Regions from separate parts of the Paenibacillus sp. FSL K6-2524 genome, predicted to be linked through region 4. Evidence: riboswitches for the same ligand, from Rfam matches in the RefSeq annotation. Region 4 holds a riboswitch; each other region holds the start of a gene.
What was found. Region 4 has a riboswitch for cyclic di-GMP ahead of NST85_RS00295 (methyl-accepting chemotaxis protein). Riboswitches for the same ligand answer to the same signal wherever they lie in the genome.
Positions count from the first base shown of each region.

Region 1: linked by a shared signal. The riboswitch ahead of NST85_RS04945 (helix-turn-helix transcriptional regulator) and the one ahead of NST85_RS00295 (methyl-accepting chemotaxis protein) in region 4 are both predicted to bind cyclic di-GMP.
Region 2: linked by a shared signal. The riboswitch ahead of NST85_RS28185 (NPCBM/NEW2 domain-containing protein) and the one ahead of NST85_RS00295 (methyl-accepting chemotaxis protein) in region 4 are both predicted to bind cyclic di-GMP.
Region 3: linked by a shared signal. The riboswitch ahead of NST85_RS27725 (MucBP domain-containing protein) and the one ahead of NST85_RS00295 (methyl-accepting chemotaxis protein) in region 4 are both predicted to bind cyclic di-GMP.

Region 1 is NZ_JBBOSP010000001.1:1,116,368-1,120,587, forward strand. Features, by position in the region: gene NST85_RS04930 (ArsR/SmtB family transcription factor) at 1-232, shown strand, start outside; gene NST85_RS04935 (hypothetical protein) at 229-444, shown strand; gene NST85_RS04940 (GNAT family N-acetyltransferase) at 468-860, shown strand; cyclic di-GMP riboswitch class I at 1,792-1,878, shown strand; gene NST85_RS04945 (helix-turn-helix transcriptional regulator) at 1,859-2,638, shown strand; gene NST85_RS04950 (hypothetical protein) at 3,008-3,469, shown strand; gene NST85_RS04955 (helix-turn-helix domain-containing protein) at 3,738-4,088, shown strand.
Region 2 is NZ_JBBOSP010000001.1:6,066,688-6,070,907, reverse strand. Features, by position in the region: gene NST85_RS28200 (MalY/PatB family protein) at 1-42, opposite strand, end outside; gene NST85_RS28195 (YdeI/OmpD-associated family protein) at 265-936, shown strand; gene NST85_RS28190 (hypothetical protein) at 955-1,323, opposite strand; cyclic di-GMP riboswitch class I at 1,599-1,692, shown strand; gene NST85_RS28185 (NPCBM/NEW2 domain-containing protein) at 1,847-4,220, shown strand, end outside.
Region 3 is NZ_JBBOSP010000001.1:5,963,497-5,967,716, forward strand. Features, by position in the region: gene NST85_RS27725 (MucBP domain-containing protein) at 1-1,691, opposite strand, end outside; cyclic di-GMP riboswitch class I at 1,760-1,846, opposite strand; gene NST85_RS27730 (glycoside hydrolase family 31 protein) at 2,244-4,220, opposite strand, start outside.
Region 4 is NZ_JBBOSP010000001.1:59,960-64,179, reverse strand. Features, by position in the region: gene NST85_RS00300 (non-ribosomal peptide synthetase family protein) at 1-830, opposite strand, end outside; gene NST85_RS00295 (methyl-accepting chemotaxis protein) at 863-2,626, opposite strand; cyclic di-GMP riboswitch class I at 2,798-2,889, opposite strand; gene spoIIE (stage II sporulation protein E) at 3,035-4,220, opposite strand, start outside.

The DNA.
Region 1 (4,220 bases), 1.1 Mb from region 4:
ACAAAGTCAAGGTTCAACAGTATCCCAACATTTAGGTGTTTTAAAAGCAAAGCATCTCGTAATAGGAATGAAGGCTGGAACTCGCGTCGTTTATTCAGTGCAAGATCCTCTTTTATGTGATCTGCTTTTCATGACCAAAAACATGTTTAATAACCAGTTAATGAGCGTGATTAACACACTCGATACCAGGATTCATGAACAGCAAGGTTCAGATCGGAAGTGTATGAAATGAGTCAAATTCATATTCAGCAAAAGGGAGAGGGGTTCTCGATCATTCTTTTGAAGCAAACGACCGGCATTCGTCATGAATTGGGATCTTGTACAGGTTATTGCGAGAGCGTCGTATTTGCTTTGGAAAAGGCGAAACAACTACACATTCCAAAACGAAACATTTTGTATCAGGGGAGAAGAATTGGTTTTTTTGCATATAGTGATCCACTTTAAGATGAAACAAGGAGCTGTTTGATATGGTTGTTCGTACGTTTCAACTACAGGATTATATGGAAGTTTCGACCTTGCTTGAAAACAACCTTTCGGCCGTCTTCTTGGAAAAAACGATAACCGTCTTCGCTAAACAACTTTATTGGGATAGCGATTTGATCGTGGTTGAGCAGAAGAATAACCGAATAATTGGAGTCATTATCGGGAACATTCGGGATCAGCAAGGACTACTTTACCGAATTACAGTCGAAGGGAATGACCAAAACTCCGAAATTGAAAGAGCACTCGTCGATTCCCTTGTTCGTCGTTTCCAAAAACTCAAAGCCCGAAGTATTTCCATATTGTTGGATAATGATACACTTCAGAAACCATTGTTCCTTTCTCTTGGATATACTGAAGCTGATTTTATTACACAATGAGGATGACTCAGACCGTACATGTAAGCGAGAGGAGAAGACAATGAACAATTTAAAGAATAAAGTTTTTTGTTTGACTTGTCAGAAGGTCACGTGTATCTCAAAGGCTATTCATATTCTTTCGACAAAAACGGTTTCTGGACAATATCGGAAATCAAACGGTTGCCATGATTGTCGGGCGGATAATAAAAAAGTGTTCCAACAATCGTATCCTTTATTTCAGCAAACAAGGTTGTGATGTCCTTTTGATCTTCAGCTTTATTATAACCGCTATTGTACTGGGAATTATGGTGTATCTATTTATCAAATTGCAGTCAAACCGATGGTATTAATCAATCTTCTCTGGAGGTGTCAGTATGTTGCTCGTTTATATCGCGGTTTTTGGAGTAGCCGCATTTATTATATGGATCACCATCTGGGCAACAAGTAAAGCGTACTCTAAAAAATGGGATCGACCAGATGATGAATAGTTATCCATTCATGTGAAAGATGGGAGATGCAATGTGAAGCGGTTGGGTGGGGTTGCCTTGTCCAGTAACATAAGGAATTCGAATGACTACTCTGAGTAAAGTGGTGAAATGCACCTTCGAATAATTTTTTAATTTAGAGGGGGGGGGGCGATTTTGAATTCCAATGTATTTGGACTTTTGATGATTAGTGTCATTTATATTAGTTTAATCATCTGTTCTTTTGTTATTTTAAAGACAAATAAGACTCATTCTAAGAAGCGAAAAGAAGAAGACTCCGATAAATGAAAGTTTTGTATCTAAATAAAAATACTCTGATCGCGCGATTTAAGAAATATCGCGTCGTGAACGTGAAGAGTAGATATTTCCACCTTGATTGAGAAAGTGGGAAAGGGCGATTATGTGCTGTCAACCAAATGAAATCGTTCCTAAGTTTAAATCGGATTTTCGGTTGAACGGCAACTCAATATGGAAAACGGCAAAACTGTCGAAAGGCAGTGACGCAAAGCCACGGATCTTCTCACTGTTCAAGTGATGACCGCCGGGTTACCCAATTTGCCAAACACGGCCTATGGGGTCGTGTTTTTGTTTTTTGCAGAATTGGAGGGGAATAAGATATCCGAAGCAGAATATCATTCGAAATTGCCTATGATGGCTGGTAAAGGGAATATTAGAGTTGTGCTAGTGGATAGCGACCAGGAATGGTGCCGCCGCTTTGCAGGATTGCTCAAAAAAGCGATGGATATTCATCTCATTAACATCTCCGTCACAAAAGAAGAGGCGGTACGAGCTGGTTTACAGCTGGATGTGGATGTTGTTGTGGTGAATGCATCGCTCCAGCCGTCGAGGCGGGATGGGCTAGAAGCTATAAAGGACATTCTCGCAAAAAAAGATATTCCCATTATTGCCACGGCCTTGAGTACAGATCCTGAAGTGATCGTCGAGGCAATTACAGTCGGGGCGGTAAACTTTATAAGCAATGCCGATATGCGAGACATCGTCATCGCAATTCGGGAAGCGTATCACCGCAGTTCATCCTTACACCCGAAAGCATCGGAGGTACTGCGCGAGGAACTCACCCGGTTGAAGCATCAAGAACTTCGTTGTAAGTTGACCATGACTGAAATAGAAGTGCTTCAATTAATCAGTTTAGGCCATTCCCAGCCTAAGTTAATTCAGTTGATGGGTATTTCATCAAATACGATGAAGACCCACGTTCGTCATATAAGGATAAAGCTCGGTACAAAATCGATCAAAGAAGCAGCAGATAAGGCAATACGGCTTGGTCTAATGGGTTTTACGGACAATAAATAACACGAAGCTCATATAGGAGACAAAATGCGATTCAATTCGACAAAAATAGCATATCTAAGGGTGATTAATAAATCACCCTGCCGAATGTCATCGGAAATGGGTACAATGAGGGATAAGGTGGGGTAGGAGTAGTGAAAAATTGCCCACTATGAATAGGAGGGATTTGTGGCGAAGCAACTAAAGGATGGTGCAATGGACAAGTAGCGTCTGTCGTGTTACGAAGGGGACAAACTTAACGTAGTTCTTTTTTCTCATTCACCGTTGGGTTGTCCCTGAAATGATGGATGAAAGGATGATCGACATGTGTCGAAAAGAAACGGAGTGTGAATTATGTCTGATTAGCCGGATAGGGAATTGGGGGAATGACATATGTTGCCAACCGAACAGATAACCCCTTACGAAAAAGTTGAGACTTGGTTAATGGCTTATGTGGATTGGAAAGCACAGTTGGAGTACGTTCAAACAGAGCTCGAGTATATTCCGGGCTTGACCAAAGCATTGCATGAAGTTGCGATCCATGGTTACGGTCATCCCAACGACGCGTTACTTCGGACAGTCATTCACCGGTTGGAAATCACCGAGCATGAAATACCGTTTCTTAAATCTAGAATCGGATTGATCGAATACGCTTTCTCGGCTCTCACCCCAGAGGAAAGACGATTCGTTCAACTGCGATATCAAGATCAACTGGCGTTTTCAACCGCCATGGATCGTTTAGGATTATCGCGCCGTGCATTTTTCTATCATCGGAAGCGAATATTGCAAAAGATATACCGCAAAATTAAAAACCGTGCAGCATTATTGGATTATGACCCGTTTAATGAAAAGTAAAGGATCGGATTCCAAAAGAAGATGCCACTGCGCATCTTCTTTTGGTGAACAGAAAAAAAATGAAAATGCAAGATATAACCCCAACCTCTATTATAAGGGCCTCCTCAGCTGTAGGTCTAATCTTTCTGAGTTCGTTTTTTTCTAACTCCAGTAGAACCAAGTAGATGAATTCATTATAACAGACACTATTGGTTTTATAAATAGGGAACTTATCGTGTGTTCATTTGTGAAAATCCACCTTATAAGCTGAAAGCATAAGGTGGTGGTCATGTTGTTATCAATACGGGAAGTTTTTGGTCAACGTATTCGCGCATTACGGGAGAAACTGGGGTTGACGCAGGAGCAGCTTGCCGAAAGAGCGGATCTGCATCCCAATTATATCGGACAAATCGAACGCGGGTTGAAAAATGTATCCTTAGAAAATATACAAAAGATCGCCAATGGCTTGAGGATCGAATTGCATCAATTGTTTTCATTTGACCAATCGCCTCGCTTACAGCCGTTGGAGCAGTTAAACCAATTATTAAAGTTCTGTCCAGAGGATGAAGTGGCTTTCTTACTCCAACATATAGAGCACTTGTTGAAGTGGCGCAAGCCGAAGGATAAGGAATCCGATTAGAAATTCTTTTTCAAAACAACTTTGTTGCACTCATTTTGCACTGAACATGCACCGAACAGAGTATGGGATCGCACCCAATATACACCAATTATGCACCCCATTTGCACGATTTTCATGATAAGATGGTATCGT
Region 2 (4,220 bases), 6.0 Mb from region 4:
GGTGTTCTCTCTAGCTATAACATGGTCAAAATTATATTTCATAATAACCCTCCGAGTAAGTTGATTACGTCATAAACTTCATACTGTTACTCAGTATAACTTATTATGGACAAACACAAAAACATGAAATGTAATTACAGACTAATGGGCCAATCTATGGTGATAAGGGTTCTTGATTCTTTATATAGTTTGATTTTTTTGGGATATAATTAGTATGAATTAATAAGAAAAGAACATCGGAATACCTATAGGAGGCGAAGCGTAATGGCTAAATCGATCGTAGAAAAGTTGAATTTACATAAGTACGACCAAGTAGCGGTATTGAATCAACCTGAAGGAAGCGGTTATTTGGTCGAATTGGCAGACTATGATACAACGCTCAAGGAGCATGGGTATGATCTGATTTTTGCCTTTGTGTTAGATCTGGAGTCTTTAAAGGAACTGGTTGATCGCGTGATTGAACATCAGCACCTCAACAAGAATGGCTATCTCTTTGCGGCATACCCTAAAAAGGGAAACAAAGTCTATCCCACGTACATTCATCGGGACGATTTACTGGATGGTATAGGAAGCGATGAGAGTGGATATGTAGGGACAAGTAATATTAAATTTGCACGTATGGTGGGGTTGGATGATGTCTTTACCGTTGTTGGGTTAAAAGAGGACGCTGGAGGTAGAAACCAAACTTCTTCGCAATCAAGTCAACGAGTAGATGATTATATTTCCCTGATTCCAAGTGTGGAGAAGGATTTGGAGGATACGCCTGAGCTGCTTGCGATATATCAATCGCTTACTCCAGGATACCGCAAAGATTGGGCACGGTATGTCTATAGTGCGAAACAAGAAGAAACAAGAGCCAAGCGTAGAGAAGAAATGAAGATGATTCTTCAGGCGGGCTATAAGAGTCGAGAGTTATATCGTAAGGATCAAGCGTAATTTAAATAAGACATCAACTTACTCAGAAATAAACTCATCTATATCGTCTGTTCTAATATCAATATAGTCATCTGAATTATTTGCTTTTACCAAACGAATGTACATAGGTTTTTCATCTATGCTGCCACCACCGATAAGAAGATAATATTTTTCATCAATATCATAGTGCTGAATATATAATCCACTACCAATATCAGTGCTATCGTATATTTTAAAATCTTTCCATGAAAGTTCATTACCCTTTATAGATAATTCTATTACATTTTCTAATGATAAGTTGTCTTTTTCCTTTTTGAAAACTTGCGATTCTTCAGCTTCCTTATTTCCGCATGCTGTCATTGTTATAACCAAAAATAATATAAGAAAAGAACTCACAATCCTTCTCATCTACATGACCTCCTATATTATTATTCTATGCCGTCAATGGGAGTGGCGATAGTTCACCCAAATTATAACATTTTTTTCTTTTCGAAGTTGTAACTATAAACGTGCACTTAATGTCTCCTATATCTAAAGTATCAGTACCTATATCAAAATCTCTTGGAAACCATGAAAATAATGAATGAAAATGCATCAAAATTAATGTAAATTACCTAGTACGATATCATACCAACTGACCATGCGGTGTGATGTTTTGATATGTTACTGTGAGAATGTACTTAAAATTGAATAGGCAAACCTATGGAAATGTAGGGACGCAAAGCTAAAGGGACTAAAGTTAATCAAGTTTAGTGACGATGTCAGCCAGCTGCCAAAGAGTGTAATATTCTTTTTGTTATTTAAAGTTTATTAAAAGTGGAGTTTTCATTTTTAATAGACTTTGTGTGCAATCGGGCTACTCTTAGGGTAGTTTTTTTTGCGCCTTTTTAGGTCATTCGTCATAACTATCGTTCATCAGGAGGAAGAACGTATGAAGAAAATGATTGCAATCGTCACATCTGCAGCGCTGTTAGTTAGTATGTCGAGTGAAGTTGGGTATGCTTTAGCAAGTGAAATACATAACGCTAATGTAACGAAGAATGTGTTAGAGAGTAGGGTTAGTCAATCTAGCTTAGCATCGGTTAAGCCGTTCGATTTGTACGGGAAGGAAATCTTAAATACTTACAACACAGCTTTTAAAATGGATAATGCAAATATTAAATCGATCACGAATAATGGTGGTAACTATTCAGGTTCTCCTATAAACAAGGCGATCGATGGAGATATGAATACGCACTGGGAGACAGGTAAACCGAATACTTCAACGTTTACGAATGAGGTCGTATTTCTTTTAGATGAATCAACTACATTAAATAGAATCGTGTATGCTGCTAGACAATCTAGTGCAAAGGGCAAAGGGTTTGCTGAGGAGTTTGAAATTTATAGCTCTATGACGGACTCAGGCGATGATTACACATTGGTATCGACGGGTGAATATAAAGGTTCAACAGGCGACGTAGTTGAAATTAAATTTGCGCCGGCAACATTTAAGAGAATCAAATTTGTATACAAAAAGGCGAATCAAGAATGGGCAAGTGGGGCTGAGTTTTCTTTCTATAAAGAAGATGCCGTATCAGATCAGATGAAGAACTTATTTACGGATGATACATACAGTCAAGTTAGCGAAGAGTTTAATACATTAGACAAATTAATAGCTTTGGAGAATGAAGTGAAGTCACATCCGCTATACGCTCAATTTCAAGCGGAGATCGAGAATGCAAGAATACTTCTCTCAGGCAATTCAATAGGATCAACTACAGCAAAGGTTTCCACCCTTAAAGGTTATGGCACGGAATATGAAGCAGCTTATAGCGAAGCCTATCGTATGCCGAATTCGAACGTGTCCAAAGTAACGACTAATGGCGGAAGCTACCCGGGAACGAAACCAGAATACATGCTGGATGATCAGCCAAATACACATTGGGAAACGAATAAAAACAATGATGATACCTTCACGAATGAAGTTGTATTTGAATTAACGAATGCTGAAGTGCTGGACAGAGTAGCCTTTCTAGCTAGAGATAATCGGAAGGGATTCCCGGAGGCATTCGAGATCTATGCATCCGAGACGAGTAAAGGAGATACGTTCCAACTTGTTTCTAGCGGAACTGCAGTTAGTACAAATGATTTTCTGCAATTTAAGTTTGAGCCAACGAAGTTTAAGCGAATTAAGTTTAAGTTCACAAAAGCTAATATTAACAGACCGTTTGTGGCTGAATTTAGATTTTACAAGCAAGATCAAGTGAGTGATACGGTAAGTGACCTATTTACTGATGGAACGATGAGTTCGGTAGTTCCCGAATACAATAGTGTTGCAAAAATCAATGAGCTAGAGAAAGTAGCCTTAGCACACCCATTATATCCTCAGCTCAAAGATCAACTGGATTTGGCGATGAAGATCGTAAATGGTGAGGTACAAACCGAAGGTATGATCATTACAGCTGAACAACATGGCGATATGAAGAAGCATGCGCAGCAAAATCTTAGATTTAATATGGGCACAAATAACCAGCCTACTGGACTTGTGGCAATGCCCGGCGATACGATCAACGTCTATGTGGATGTCGATTCTACCGCTAAAGTACCTTCGTTAATCTTTTCGCAGCAAGAAGGTTCTTGGAATAGCTGGGCAAGGGGTGTACAATTGCGTGCTGGGAAAAATACGATCGTGGTGCCTGAATCTACTACCAACAATGCATATGCCCATGATGTAACGAAAGGTGGACCTGTTTATATCGTTAATCCTTATACGCCGGAAGAGCAAGGCAAAGCGCCTCTCCTTCGATTTGAAGGTGTAGAACGATTCCCGATGATGACAAAGGATACCGATCCAGCCGAATTTAAAACTTTCTTAACCGCGTATAAACAAAGATTAGACGCAGACAAAGCAGCACATCCGAACGTTAGTGACCGTGAAATGATTGATGTCGTCGAAATGGTGAGTGAGCGTATTATTTTCACGGGTACGGCTACCTTGGCCCACAATGAGTTTATAACGAAAGATCTAAATCCCATGGCTACTTTAACGGGTTATGATGTATGGATCAATAGATTATTTGATTACTTTGGCCTTGATGGTCGTAGTGAGAACCATGATGCCAAGCTTATTCGGGAGAATATTAGATTAATGCAGCCGTATGGTGCGATGTATGCAGCAGGTGACCATACCGGCATTCAAAGTGGAACCATACCCTTGATGCTACAGGATCTCAGCACGACGAATCCAGGTTGGGGCTTGTCGCATGAGATCGGGCACCGTATGGCTGTGAGTGAGCGGGAGTATGGTGAGGTCAGCAATAACATGT
Region 3 (4,220 bases), 5.9 Mb from region 4:
CCAGTTACGTGCCCATCTTTCGAGGTTAAGCCGCTGTTTTCCGGGCTTAGCTCCACGTTCTTGAAAAGATATCCTACAAATTCCTTACTGCTGTAATCTACCGCTTCTCCTTGAAGTATAATGATTGGCTCAGACTGTTCAAGTACGTTGTCGCCAGCCTTATATACAACTTTGAGTGTATAAGGGACTTTAGGGGCTTTCACATATCCAAACCAGATGGTTGGAGAAGGCGCCTTAGTAGTCAGCTGCACACTTGTTGGACTTGTACCAACATTGAGCTGATACCCATCAACAGCTTTTGCCGTTACATCATAGTCCTTGTTGATATCAAGCGCTGGTTTTCCATTTACAATAAACGGTTCGTTGTATAGCTGTTCTGCTAACTCAGGTTTCTCTACAACGACTCCGTCTGCATTGATTGGTAGACCGTCCGCATTGACGCTATATCCTCTGACGGTAATGGAACCTTTACCGAAGCTCACTTCAGGTACTATGAAGTTCTTCGATGTGGATTTACCATTGACGTCGGTATAGCTCATTGTCGTTACTTTATTGGTCGGATACAACACATTAGGATCTGCATCATTATCCATTTTAACGATGTAGCTCATTGTTGCAGGGGAACCCTCAACAATGTTACCAATTTCCCACGTTATCGTCTCTGACTTGCTATCCCAAGAAGTTGTTCCTTGCGATACCGTAGGACCATCGATCTTATCGAACTTAGCTCCCATCGGATCGATAACTCTTGCGTTTTGTGCTGCATACGAAATCTTGCTAGACAATTCTGTAAAAACTTTGTTCAGTTCAGAACTGCTAGATTCGTAATAGCCCTTATTTTGGGTGTTATTCAGTACATACTTTGCATTGGCACTGTCCCCAACTTCAAGCCCTATGGAATAAATACCAATGCCACCATCTTTGGCTAGCTTAGCCTCTGAGATAGTGCCAATACCATTGTTTTTTACGTCAAATCCATTTACTTTATAAGTTTCCTTGCCTATTCCGAAAAAGCCCTCAGATAACGCATAATCATCACCTGAACCGAGTTGTTTACTGTAATCAAAATCTGAAAGAGCAAATTTAAATTTGTTATCTGGCCAATTATAAGCTGTCGCTTTACCCGCCTTATAACTATACGTCGGTTCTCCATCACTTAAGAGGACAATGACCTTATTCTGTGCTTGGCTTCCATTCAATAACGTACGGGCACGATTGATCCCTGCCTGAATATTGGTGCCTCCCGAAGCAGAAATACCATTAATTTTAGTCTTTAGAGACTCTTTTCCTGCTGTTCCTTGAAAATCAGATTCAGTTGTTACTCCCTCGCCAAAGGACACAAAAGCGATTCTTGTCTTCGAATCTTTAATTAACAAATTGTCGACGAATTTCTTCGCAGCCTCTTTAGCTTTGGTCATCCGACTACCGTCCATACTTCCGGATCGGTCCATAACCAATACAACATCCGAAGTGCTCTGAATATTCTTGCCCTCAACTGTCAACGTTACTTTCCATTGACCCTGTGTCCCTGTAGGTTCAGCCGTCTTTGTCAGATTAACCGCTCCCGGATTGGGCCAGATTAATTCATTCGATGCTGCCGCTGAACTTACGGGCAGGGTACCTGGTATAAATCCTGCGAACACTGACACTATAAACAGCCACGTTACTACAAGTTTCAAACCCCGTTTCATATCTTCCTCCTTAGTTTATGGATTTAGCTCCCCGGAACGCAAAAAAGTCCGGCTGCATTAACGATGTTAATTGCAGCCGGACGATCATGAGTCAAAGACTGTTAGATTCCGAGGCTTTGCGAGCTAATCTTTCGATTAGTGTGCCAAAATATATAATTGTCGTTAGCGCAGTCATACTTTCGTGATATTGATCATATTAATCTGTCTTAATCCAGTATAAGGGAACTATCACAGGACAAATATATCTTACACCCCTAAAATTGTCAATTGCTCTATTAAAGTGAATATTTTCACAAATAGTTTCATATTTTCACGTTTTCATTCAATTTTATTAGCCCTTTCTATAGCCTTCATGGAAGAATTCTATTGATGTCGACTGTTGTATTAATGTGCCAGAATAAAAGTTTGATTTTTCGACAAATTCCCAACACCTAAAAGTTGATTCCAATTCCCTAATCATATTCTTATCCTCTCCGACTTAAAGGTTCATAACAAATAAAAAAAACAGACAAAGGGACGCTTTTGAGCTAGGCTTTTGTCTGCTATTTTTGCTTATTTTACACTTATGTTCTTCGAGAATCCTGCCTCAATCTTCACGTACGTTACATCACCATACTGATCTGTTCCGTGTGCCCAACCTTCACCGGCTTGGTTCGTAAGAGCTGCCACATCTTTAACTTCAGATAATGCGGACCCGCCTGAAGTCATGCTCCCTCCAGCAAGACCATGAAACTTAACCAGATAATATCCCAGGTCTGGAGTGAACGTCCCCACTTTATTTGCGGTTGTGAAGACAAGCTCACCTGCTTTCGCCTGCGTTGAGAGTTGCTGTCTGAAGTATTGACCTGTTTCATAACTATAGGTATCGCCGTCATCATCGTAATAGATAAATGATGTCTCAGATGTATCCGGAAATACATCTACGGTTAGAATATCAACCTTCTTCTCACCAATGTAATTCATTACGGGCTGGGTCGGAATGATTGCCCCACGCTTAATGAACAGCGGGATATCGGACCAATTTGTCAGATCAACCTGGTGAGTGATTGTTTGCCCGCCTTGATACTCCGTGCCGTCCATATAATTAATCCACTGCCCTTGAGGTAAGTAGATCGACTTTACAGCTTCATCCTGACTCACCACCGGAGAGACCAACAGCCAATCTCCAAACATCCAGGAATCGACATCATTCTCAACCTGCGGGTCTTGCGGATAATCGAACACTAACGGTCTTACTAGTCCAATTCCTGTTTCATAAGTCATCCGTTCATAAGAATAAATATAAGGAATAAGTTGATACCTTAACTCGATGGCCGCCTTCGCCGCCGCTTCCGCCGTATCTCCGAAGTACCAGGGTTGACGCTGCATATCCTGTTGGCCATGAACCCTGAATATAGGAGTAAAAGCACTAAACTGCATCCAACGTGCATAGTTGTCAGGTTCCGGATTACTTTGGAAACCACCTGTATCCATTCCCCATTTGAATTGACCCACGTTAATCGAGGTTAACATACGCTCCCGTTGATTCGCCATCGTGTCAAAACCCGAAGTGATATCACCCGACCATAACCCATAGGCATATTTCTGTGCGCCAAGATAATAATTCCGATTAATCGACCAGACTCTTTTGTCGGAATATTCCCTTTGTCCCTCGTAGAGTGCCTTCTGCATATTGATGAACTGCATTGTCGTATAACCTTCATCCGCTTCGTCATTCCAATAACCGATGATTCCTGTATCAAAGGCTTGCTTCGTATGCTCAAAATACCACTTACGAACCTCTTCTTTATCAAAATTGAGATCGTTTACTGCCTGATGCGAGAAATAGTCTAAATAATTCTTTTTGCCGGGCCACCAGAAGTCATGTTCGGATGCATATTTGCCTTGCTCTGTATTTACATGTAGGCGTGGTTTAAAAATACCGGTCAACTTAATTCCCAGGTCATCCATGGTTTGTTTAAGTTCTCCCGATGATCCACTTGGAAACTTCACTTCATTCCAGCGAAACTCACCATATTGATCTTCACTCCAAGCCTTCCAATCAAAGTCGAGTGTGAAGCTATCGATGGGAATCTGTTTCTTACGGTAGGTGGACACTTCCTGTAGAAGCTCTTGCTCATCAATCCCCCACTCACTGTTCATAAAACCCATTGCCCATTTCGGAAATAATGGAGGTGTTCCGCTAATATCTGCTACCGTACTCATCATTGCCGCAGGAGTACCTATGAGGACGTAATAGTGCACACCTTTCCTTGAAGTATTCCTGAACGAGATAATACCCTCATCATTATTGTACCTAGCATCTATAGTATCTACTAACAGACCATATCCTGCGCTGCTCCATACTAGCGGTGCTCCGGGATGACCTTGCTGTCCGCCTCGGACAATCATTGTATCTCCTAACAATATCCCATCCGCCGAACCCTCGGATGCGTTATAACCACCAATTCCATATAAACGATCATTCTGATCATGGGTAAATTCGACTTCATCTACTATGGATTCTAACAAGTCGGGATGTTCAAGCAA
Region 4 (4,220 bases):
TGTAGCATATGAGCCACTTGATTGGACAAATTATCAAGTTGTCCATATGTGAGCTCTTGCGGGCCGGATGATAAGGCAATACGATCACGGAACCGCCGCACGGTCTCCTCCAGCATAGCAGGAACATTCAAAGCGTCAGGCAATACTGTAGACGTATCATTAAGTTTGTCATACGCATCCTTATCTTCTTCCGTAAGAATAGGAATGCTTGCTATAGCAATGCTGTCATCGACCAGCGAGGTTTGAACAATACATTGATAATGACCTGCGAACTTACGAATCGTACTCTCTTTGAATAAATTTTGATGATAGGAGATATCAATCGTCCATTGACCATCTCCTTTGTTCACATACCAGTTTAAGCAACTAGGTGCGTAGGTTCTGTCTACTCCATATAGGGTCTCTATAATTGGAGAATGTCCTATAATGTGCTCAATTTCACTTAGGGATAGAGGAGTAGAATGTTCTACTTTGAGCTTAGCGGATAGCTGCTGGTACAGCTTTCTAAAGGAAATGTTCCCGTTAATAACCATCCGTACTGGCATCAATTCTCCGTTACTTCTTTTTACTCCAACAATCTGGTCTTCTTCTCCACTCATTCTATAAAGGAATATAACATAGCAGGTTAACATCCATGTCTGCAAATCGAAATGTCCCTCAAAATGACCCATTTGATCTCTGCTAACATCCAGTATAAAAGTCGTTCGCTTAATCTCTGTAACGGATAGATGTTTGGGATAATCAGTGAACATATTCCATCCTGACAAAGGTGGTTTGAACTCATTGATCCAATACTCTTTGGTCTTTTCTGATAACAGTAGGGTATTCATCGGTATTTGCTCCTTAGCTCATCTATGCTGATCTATAATTTCAGTCCGGCAACAAGACTCTCCAGCTTCTCTGAAATTTGATTCATTTGCTGTGCAGAATCTACAATTTTATTGGATGAAGAACGCTGCTCTAAAGCTCGTGTCTTGATTTCATCGGATACAGCCGCATTTCTCTCTGCCAATTGGGCAAGTTGTTTGATCGCTGCTGTAATTTGCTCCGTCTCTGCAACCATCTCTTCCGTTGCCGCAGATACCTCCTGAATTTGACTCGTCACCGCATCTGTAGCCATCAGAATTCCACCAAACAATTCACCCGTCTGTTGTACAATGTTGATGCCGACCTTAACATTCTGCTCACCTTCATTGATTGATTTAACGGCTGTCAGGGTTTCCTGCTGAATGTAATGAACTAAATCTGTAATCTTCTTAGCTGAGTTACCAGACTGTTCCGCAAGCTTCTTCACTTCATTAGCAACAACTGCAAAACCTCGTCCGTCTTCACCTGCTCTAGCCGCTTCAATGCTGGCATTAAGCGATAATAGGTGGGTTTGCGTAGCGATATCTGTAATTACCTGCACAATTTCCTCAATCTCACCAGAACGTTCTTGTAAACGTTCAATGGAAACGACGGAATCCATTACAGATTGATGAATAGAGTTCATCTGGTTCATTACTTTTACGACATTGTCATTACCTTGCTCCGATTGATCTCTCATTTGCAGAGAAGCTTCGGATACGGAGGAAGTGCTTCCAGCGATCGTATTGACCCCTGAAGTGATTTCCTCAAGTGAGGTTACCCCTTCCGAGATGGATTTGCTTTGCTGCGATACCTTCTCAGAGATCTCCTCAATATTTTCGGTAATAGCCAAAGAGTGCCCATGATTTTCTTCCATTGTTGTCGATAGCACTTTAGACTGTTCTGCAGATTGAATGGAAACCGACTTTATCGTTGTTACTAAAGTATTAATATTGGCTACGGTTGAGTTAAACTTCGCATTTACCTGACCAAGCTCATCCTGACTTGTCTTTAACTGCACGCTAAAATCACCCTGGCTAAGTTTATCCAGAGCTTGCATTAAATCCTTAACTGGAGCGAATGTACGTCTGGTAGTCCAGAACTGGAATATCAAAATTAAGATAATGGTTATAATCAGTGCAATTGTAGTATATTTCAACAAATCCTGCTTACCTTTCAAGATCAAACTAGCGTCAATATCCATCCCCATATATGCAAACACCTTGCCCTGCTCATCCTGAAAAGGATAGAACACGGTTAGCCAGGTTCCATAATCATCCTTATAAGGTTTAGTAAAAGTAATCTCTTTGGTCTTAAGTAGTTCCTTTACTCCTTCAATATGAAAATCTACTTGTCCCAGATTATCACCCAAATTCAAGTCTTCTCCAGCAAACATATCCAGAATGGCTGTTGGGAAAGCAATCATCAACGTCTTGTTGCCTTCTACAATCTCTGAGCCAAAGATATATCCTTGGGCAACATTAGGATGTGTCGCTGACAATTCATCAAATATTTCAGTTACTTTCTTCTGGATAGCTGAATTTCTGTCCGTACTAGCCATAGCTTCGGCCGCTTCTGCGGGGGTGATTTTGTTCTTCCAAGCCTCCATGACTAGCTGTGAATCAGATTCCAGTTGATTGGTAAGAACCTCGCCTTGAATATAATAACTAGCTGTAATTAAAATAGCTCCCGTTAAAACAACAGAAAGACTAGCCAGTAGCATGTTCTTAAAAACAATACTTCTGTTAGTCACAATCTTGAATACATTATGTAACTTCATTTTATGTCTCCTCATTCGTATCTTAGTATGAATCTATTTGAATCTATTATGTAGGTCTTGATGGCTAAACCTTCATCACCATACCTATTCCCCCTTCAATGTCTAAACTTCTAATATTCCGAGAACAAAAAAAATGACCCATAGCAAAAAAACACCATAGATCACCAATTTTTGTGCAACTGGCTGACATCTCCCACCAAGGTAGGAAGGAAGTCCCTATAGCTTTGCGTCACTACTTTTCAGTAGTTTTGCCGAAATATTTAATTATTTGAGAATAGATTGAAAAAAATAGTTACAAAAACAAAGATAGTTCTATTTTACTTCATTCCCCTAAACTATTCCATATTTAAAAAATATACTAAAGGAATTTTATGGATTTAACTCGGTGGGTCAGCACAAAGAATCAATCTAACTCACGGTACGAGGTCGTTCTAATCTACTGATACCTGGTATATTGAGCGTTGCCCATTGCGGGCGTAAGTGATCAACCTTCACTACCACAACGGTCATATCGTCTAGAATGAGATTTTGCTGATATCGAATGACTGAATCTAGCAGGCGGTCAGCCATCTCCTGGGGCTCTTCCTCTTGAATTTCTTGGATCAATCGTTTGATCCACAATTCCTTATTCACAGCGTGACCTGGAGCATCATAAATTCCGTCTGTCATCATAATCAGTGTGTCCCCCGGGTATAATTGTACGGTTACCAAGTCAATCTCAATCTCCTGTATAATTCCGATGGGTAAATTGCTGGCTGATACAGGAATCACCTCTTGCCCACGCTTGATGAAACTTGGCGAGGATCCAATCTTCATAAATGTAGTCCGGGCAGAATATTCATCGATCAATGCCAGGTCCACCGTGGCATAAATCTCATCCGGTGATCGCAGCATCAGAATAGAATTGACCGATTTGATGGCCAGGGTCTCATCCATACCGGATTGCAACAATTGTTCGAGAATATTTAGAGCAGTACTGCTCTCCATCCTCGCCCGCTCCCCATTGCCCATACCATCACTGATCGCTACCGCGTAGGTGCCGTTTCCAAGCTCCATGGCACTAAAGCTATCACCTGAAAGTAAATCGCCACCTTTAGCTGCACCCGCCACCCCGGTAGTAATCTCATAGGTCTTGGCTGACCCAAAAGTAACACATGCAAGGCCTTCTCTTCCGCCAAGCGAAGTTTCATTGATAACTGCAATATGTTCAACTAGAATATCCGACAATAACGGAGCTATAATCTTCCGGCATTCGTCGTACCCACGAGTATAAGCATGTACAATCTCGATCTCTACGTTCCCATGATCCAGATTAACAATATCGATACTTTGGATGGATAGACCCATCTGCTCCAGTGCTTCCCTAATCTGTTCCTCCTGCCGATACATCGCTTGTCCTTCCCGCTTAATCTCCTTGGCCAGGTCTTCCATAACCTGCGAGACACCCGAGAGCTGCTCAGCCACAAGCTGACGACTATCGTATATTTGCCGTTTCCAATGCATATCATGTTGATAGAGGCCGTACTCATGCTTCATCACTTCTAATACTTGCTCCGTCTTGGAGCAAATTTTGCCCCACTTTGGAGGGAGCTGC